2 regions of the Bradyrhizobium sp. CCBAU 11434 genome follow, and region 2 is predicted to be linked to the other one. Evidence: riboswitches for the same ligand, from Rfam matches in the RefSeq annotation. Region 2 holds a riboswitch; the other holds the start of a gene.
The links. Region 2 has a riboswitch for S-adenosylmethionine ahead of metX (homoserine O-acetyltransferase MetX). Riboswitches for the same ligand answer to the same signal wherever they lie in the genome.
Positions count from the first base shown of each region.

Region 1 (3,409 bases), on a different contig from region 2:
ATTTCGATATAGAGCTTGCGTTCGCTCTTGTGCAGCGCGCGAGTCAGCGTCGGCCGGCCCGCAAGCTTCATCGCGCCGCTCGCAAGCGCGGCTTCAAAACCTTTCCAGTGCGCAGCGCGTAAATGTTCGGGAATGATCAGATCGAGATTCTGGCCGAGCGCGTCTTCTGCGGTGAAGCCGAACAGCGCGGTGGATGCATGATTCCAGCGCGTGATGGTGCCGGAGCGATCGGCATAGATCACCGCGTCGGCGGCGTCGTTGAGGATATTTGCGTCGAGTTGGGATGGATCGGTCATGGCGAGATCTCGTTGGATTTTGCACATCCTGGCACACATTCGATGTCATCGCCCGACCTGAACACCTGATCGGGCGATCCAGTACTCCGAGACAGCGGTGATCAAATCGACAGGCCGCGGCGTACTGGATTCCCCGCTTGCCGCCTACGCTAAAGCTTCGGCGCTCCTGGACCTCAACCTCGGCGAAGCCTTAGCGTAGCCGGTTCGCAGGGAATGACAGCGGAGGACGAAGATACAGCTACACCCGGAAATGCTTGCTCAGCTTCAGGCCCTGCGCCTGATAGTTGGAGCCGATGCGCTGGCCGTACATCGCGTCGGGGCGAGCCAGCATCTTCTCGTAGACCAGGCGGCCGACGATCTGGCCGTGCTCGAGAATGAACGGCACTTCGCGCGAGCGCACTTCCAGCACGGCGCGCGCGCCTTGCCCGCCGGCGCCGGCATAGCCGAATCCGGGATCGAAGAAGCCGGCATAGTGCACGCGGAATTCGCCGACGAGCGGATCGAACGGCACCATCTCCGCGGCGTAGTCGGGCGGGACCTGCACGGCCTCTTTCGACGCGAGGATATAAAACTCGCCGGGATCCAGGATCAGGCTGCCATCAGGACGGGCCGAGATCGGCTCCCAAAAATCTTCCACCGCATAGCCGGAGCGGCGATCGACATCGACGACGCCGGTGTGGCGCTTGGCGCGATAGCCGACGAAGCCACTGCCCTTCTCGCCCGAGAGATCGACCGAGACGGCAACGCCGCCGGTGAGATCGGCATCGTCGATGTCGACGAGGCGCTCGGTGGCATGCAAAGTTTCGAGCGCGTCGGCATTGAGGATGGCATCGCCGGTTCGGAAGCGCACCTGGGACAGGCGCGAGCCTTCGCGCACCAGCACGGGAAACGTCTTCGGGCTGATCTCGGCATAGAGCGGGCCGTGATAGCCGGCGCCGATCATGTCGAAACGACGCGTGCCGTCGGCGATCACGCGAGTGAAGACGTCGAGCCGGCCGGTCGAGCTTTTCGGGTTCGCGGCCGCGACGATCTCCGGCGGCAGCGCGAGGCTCTCCAGCAGCGGCACGATGTAGACGCAGTTGGTCTCGAGCACAGCGCCGTCGGCGAGGCTGAACTCGTGCAGCTTCAACCGGTCGATGCGCTCGGCGACGGTGGCGCCGGGACCGGGCAGGAAGCTCGCGCGCACGCGATAGGCGATGTCGCCGAGGCGCAAATCGAGGCTCGCCGGCTGGATCTGGCTTTCGACGAAATCATAGGCAGGCAGGATGAGGCCCGCTTCCGCCATCGCCGCGATCATGCGGTCGGGCAGGATACCATTGGCGTCGGCGGCAACCGTGAACGTCAACCGGGGGTCCTCATCAGGGGGCACGCACGCCCGGACTTGCGGGAAATACGAGCCTTTTACGGCTATCCGATGGACGCCTTGACGGAAAGGGCATTGCGGAATATGAGCATCACTTATCCCGTGGTGATTTGAGCCGGCCGGCTTGCAGCCACGTTAAATAAGTCGCTAAACAGGCCGGGGACCTCTGTGATCCCGGCCCGTGGAGATATCCAGGCCGGTTTTTTTGTGACCGTTTTCGACAAGACGGTCATATCGGAGGGTTCAATGTCGAAGTCGCCTGCCAGTTACCGCCCCGAAACCCGCCTGGTCCATTCCGGCACCCTGCGCTCGCAATATGGCGAGACGTCGGAGTCGCTGTTTTTGACCCAGGGCTATGTCTACAACAGCGCCGAGGAGTGCGAGGCGCGGTTCAAGGGCGAAGATCCCGGCTTCATCTATTCGCGCTATTCGAACCCGACGATCGCGATGTTCGAGCGCCGCATGATCGAGCTCGAAGGCGCTGAAGCGGCGCGCTCGGCGGCGACAGGCATGGCCGCGGTGACGACGGCGATCCTCGCGCCGCTCAAGGCCGGCGATCATGTCGTGGCATCGCGCGCGCTGTTCGGCTCGTGTCTCTACGTCATTCAGGATCTGTTGCCGCGCTACGGCATCGAGACCACGCTGGTCGACGGCGCCAATCTCGACCAGTGGCAGCGCGCGGTGAAGCCGAACACCAAGACGTTCTTCCTGGAGAGCCCTACCAATCCGACGCTCGACGTGCTCGACATTCCCTCGATTGCCGAGATCGCTCACAAGGGCGGCGCGCGGCTCGTCGTCGACAACGTGTTCGCGACGCCGATCTGGCAGAGCCCGCTCGCGCTCGGCGCCGACGTCGTCGTCTATTCCGCGACCAAGCACATCGACGGCCAGGGCCGGTGTCTGGGCGGCATCATCCTGTCCTCGGAAGCCTTCATCGCCGAGCACATCCACAATTTCATGCGCCAGACTGGCCCGTCGATCTCGCCGTTCAACGCCTGGGTTCTGCTCAAGGGCCTGGAGACACTCGCCGTGCGCGTGCGCGCACAGACCGAGACCGCGGCGCGCGTGGCCGACGTGCTGGCAAGCCATCCGAAGATTTCGCGGCTGGTCTATCCCGGCCGCGAGGATCATCCGCAGGCGGCGCTGGTGAAGAAGCAGATGCGCGGCGGCTCGACGCTGGTGGGCTTCGAGGTCAAGGGCGGCAAGGCGGCAGCGTTCCGCGTGCTCAACGAGCTGAAGCTCGCAAAGATCTCGAACAATCTCGGCGACGCCAAGAGCCTCGTCACGCATCCGGCGACGACGACGCATCAACGGCTGAAGCCCGAGGATCGCGCCGCGCTCGGCATCAGCGAGGGATTCATCCGCTTCTCGGCCGGGCTCGAGCATGCGGACGATCTGATCGAGGATCTGACTGCGGCGCTGGAGAAGGCGTGAGGTGAGCGCGGAATCGTAGGGTGGGTTAGCCCTGCAGATGCGCGAAGCGCATCTGCTCGGCTTAACCCACCACTTCTGTCGCCGCGGAAACTAAAGAGGTGGGTTACGGCTTCGCCTAACCCACCCTACGGCACCGTCGCCTACATCGGCCGATAGGTCCGCACGTCCGCGGGCACGTTCACGCCGAGCTTGAGCTGGCCGACCGAGTGGATGATGTCGTCGCCGAGCAGCTGGGCGAAGCAGGCATAGCCCCAATCGTTCATGTGCAGGCCATCGGCGATCACAAAACTCTCGACCGGAAGGGCCTGCTTCTCGT
Region 1 is NZ_LBJX01000004.1:7,841-11,249, reverse strand. Features, by position in the region: gene XI06_RS05770 (PAS domain-containing protein) at 1-296, opposite strand, end outside; gene XI06_RS05765 (2'-deoxycytidine 5'-triphosphate deaminase) at 535-1,641, opposite strand; SAM riboswitch at 1,752-1,831, shown strand; gene XI06_RS05760 (O-succinylhomoserine sulfhydrylase) at 1,906-3,093, shown strand; gene XI06_RS05755 (SGNH/GDSL hydrolase family protein) at 3,234-3,409, opposite strand, start outside.
Region 1: another riboswitch for S-adenosylmethionine. It lies ahead of XI06_RS05760 (O-succinylhomoserine sulfhydrylase); the one in region 2 lies ahead of metX (homoserine O-acetyltransferase MetX).

Region 2 (3,409 bases):
CAGCGGCAGCACTTGCTGTACAGACATCGCTAGCCGTCCTTGTTCGTGAGCCCGCGCGCCTTGCCCGCCGATTGCAGGAAGGCACGGGAGATATCGAAGAACTCGGGCACGTCGAGCAGGAAGGCGTCATGGCCGCGATCGGTCTCGATCTCGGCAAACGACACCCGCGCGCTCGACGCGTTCAGCGCGTGCACCAGCGCGCGCGATTCAGAGGTCGGGAACAGCCAGTCGCTGGTAAAGGAGACCACGCAGAACCGCGTCTCGATCCCCGCGAACGCCTTCGCCAGCGCTCCGCCATGATCGGCGGCGATGTCGAAATAATCCATCGCGCGCGTCAGATAGAGATAGGAGTTGGCGTCGAAGCGCTCGACGAAGGACGAGCCCTGGTAGCGCAGATAGGACTCCACCTGGAAATCGGCGTCGAACGAGAAGGTCGGCAGCTCGCGGTCCTGCATGCGGCGGCCGAACTTGCGATGCAGCGCCGCGTCCGAGAGATAGGTGATGTGCGCGGCCATGCGCGCGACCGCGAGGCCGCGATGCGGATGGATGCCCTGATCGGCATAGGCGCCGTTGTGCCAGTCGGGATCGGCCATCACGGCCTGGCGGCCGAGCTCGTGGAAGGCGATGTTCTGCGCCGAGTGCCGGGTCGAACAGGCGATCGCCAGCGCGGAGTAGACGCGGCTCGGATAGGCCGCGGTCCATTGCAACACCTGCATGCCGCCCATCGAGCCGCCGACGACGGCAAACAGCGTATCGATGCCGAGCCGGTCGATCAGCATAGCCTGCGCGCGCACCATGTCGGGGATGGTGATGACAGGGAAATCCAGGCCCCACACCTTGCCGGTGGCGGGATTGATCGAGGCGGGCCCGGTCGAGCCCATGCAGCCGCCGATCACATTGGAGCAGATGATGAAGTACTTGCCGGGATCGAGCGGCCGGCCGGGACCGACCAGCGTCTCCCACCAGCCGGGCTTGCCGGTGACCGGATGCACATTGGCGACGTGTTGATCGCCGGTCAGTGCATGGCAGATCAGCACCGCGTTGGAGCGATCGGCGTTGAGCTCGCCATAGGTCTTGTAGGCGATCTGGAACGGGGTGAGATCGATGCCGCAGTCGAGCCGCAACGGCTGCTCGGCGCCGAACAGCGCGACCTCCGAACTCGGATGATCGACCTCATGCGACCGATCGTCGGCACTGATCGTGGGACTTGGGACAGACTTGACGCCAACCATCTCTGACCATCGACCTCGTTTGCGATCCGACTTCAGATCGCGACTGACATCAGGCCATGAAAAACCCGGCCTGAACGATAGGTTCGGCCGGGATCGGAAGCGTCCCCGGCCTGTTTAGCGAGTTTTTTAACGTGGCTGCAAGCCGGCCGGCTCAAATGACCACGGAACAGGGAAAAACCTACTGGCTTGGGCTGATTTCGTCAAGTCGCGGTCCGGATTGGGCAAAACAGCCTCTCACCTGGCAGCCTTGCAGGCCGTCATTTCTCTTTGCTTTCGCCGCCCTGACTGCCTAATCAGGACATTGACCGCAGTGGATCCGAGCTACCCAACGGGCTTGGCCGATCCGCATTGGAACGCCTCTCAACAGCTTTAGTCAGATATGTCCCAACGTCCGCCCGCGCCACCATCGCTCCAGGAATTGCGCAAGGAGATCGACGCGATCGACGAGGCCATGCATCGCCTGTTGATGCAGCGCGGCGACATCATCGACCGCCTGATCCAGGTGAAGCAGACCCAGGAGGTCGGCTCGGCGTTCCGGCCCGCGCGCGAGGCCTCGATGATGCGCGAGATCGTGCAGCGCCATCGCGGCATCCTGCCGCTCGACACGGTCGAGAGCATCTGGCGCGTCATCATCTCGACCTTCACCTATGTCCAGGCGCCGTTCTCCGTGCATGCCGACATCTCGGCGAGCGAGCCCGCGATGCGCGATTCCGTGCGCTTCCATTTCGGCTTCACGGTGCCTTACGTCGCGCATTTCAGTGCGCAGGCCGCGGTCGAGGCGGTGGCGAAATCCAAGGGTGACCTGGCACTCGTCTCGGCGACGTCTAGCCGCACGCCGTGGTGGCTGGAGCTGGAAGCGGTGGGCGCACCGAAGATCATCGCGCGCATGCCCTTCGTCGAGCGCGCCGACCATCCGGCGTCACTGCCCGTGTTCGCGATCTCGCGCGTGGCCGACAGCGCCGTTGTGACGGAGGTCGAGACCTTCAGCGTGCGCGTGTCGGGGTGGAACGCCGAGGTCGCGAGGGCGCTGTCGCCGCTCGCCGACATCGTGGCGGTGCCGGATACCGCCTTCGACGGCGCGGCGCTGCTGGTCTCGGTCACATCAGACACCAACATCGACAAGATCAGGGCTGCCTTGATCGAAGCGGGGGCCTCGGTGCGCTCCACGGCCCTCGTCGGCAGCCACGCAACGCGCTATACGGTGCCCCCGACCGGGCCGAAATCGTAAATCGCGTACCGCCTGAAGCCTATCCGGAGTTGAAGATGTCCCGCCCCGTGCCGAATCCCGGCATTCTCGATATTGCCCCCTACACGCCCGGCAAGACTCCGGTCGCCGAGCCGGGCCGCAAGGTGTTCAAGCTCTCGGCCAACGAGACGCCGTTCGGACCCTCGCCCAAGGCAATCGAGGCCTTCAGGCACGTCGCGGATCATCTGGAGGACTACCCGGAAGGAACCTCGCGTGTGCTCCGGGAGGCGATCGGCCGCCACTACGGGCTCGATCCCAACCGCATCATCTGCGGCGCCGGCTCGGACGAGATCCTCAATCTGCTCGCTCACACCTATCTCAGCCACGGCGACGAGGCGATCTCGACCACGCACGGCTTCCTGGTCTACCCGATCGCCACCATGGCGGTCGGCGCCAAGAATGTCGTTGCGACCGAGAAGAACCTCACCTGCGACGTCGACGCGATCCTGAATGCCGTGACGCCGAAGACAAAGCTGGTCTGGCTCGCGAACCCCAATAACCCGACCGGCACCTATATCCCGTTCGACGAGGTCAAGCGCCTGCGCGCCGGCCTGCCCTCGCATGTGCTGCTGGTGCTTGACGCCGCCTATTGTGACTACGTCTCGCGCAACGATTACGAGATGGGGATCGAGCTGGTCGCCACCACCGAGAACACGGTGGTGACGCACACCTTCTCCAAGATCCACGGCCTTGCGGCGCTGCGCGTCGGCTGGATGTTCGGCCCCGAGCACATCATTGACGCCGTCAACCGCATCCGCGGCCCCTTCAACGTGTCGACGCCGGCAATGTATGCCGCGGTCGCCGCGATCGAGGACACCGCGCATCAGGCGATGTCGAAGCAGTTCACCGAGACCTGGCGCAACTGGCTTACGGAGGAGATCACCAAGCTCGGGCTGAAGGTGACGCCCGGCGTCGCCAATTTCGTGCTGAT
Region 2 is NZ_LBJX01000077.1:32,229-35,637, reverse strand. Features, by position in the region: gene metW (methionine biosynthesis protein MetW) at 1-27, opposite strand, end outside; gene metX (homoserine O-acetyltransferase MetX) at 30-1,232, opposite strand; SAM riboswitch at 1,326-1,405, opposite strand; gene XI06_RS16575 (chorismate mutase) at 1,612-2,460, shown strand; gene hisC (histidinol-phosphate transaminase) at 2,496-3,409, shown strand, end outside.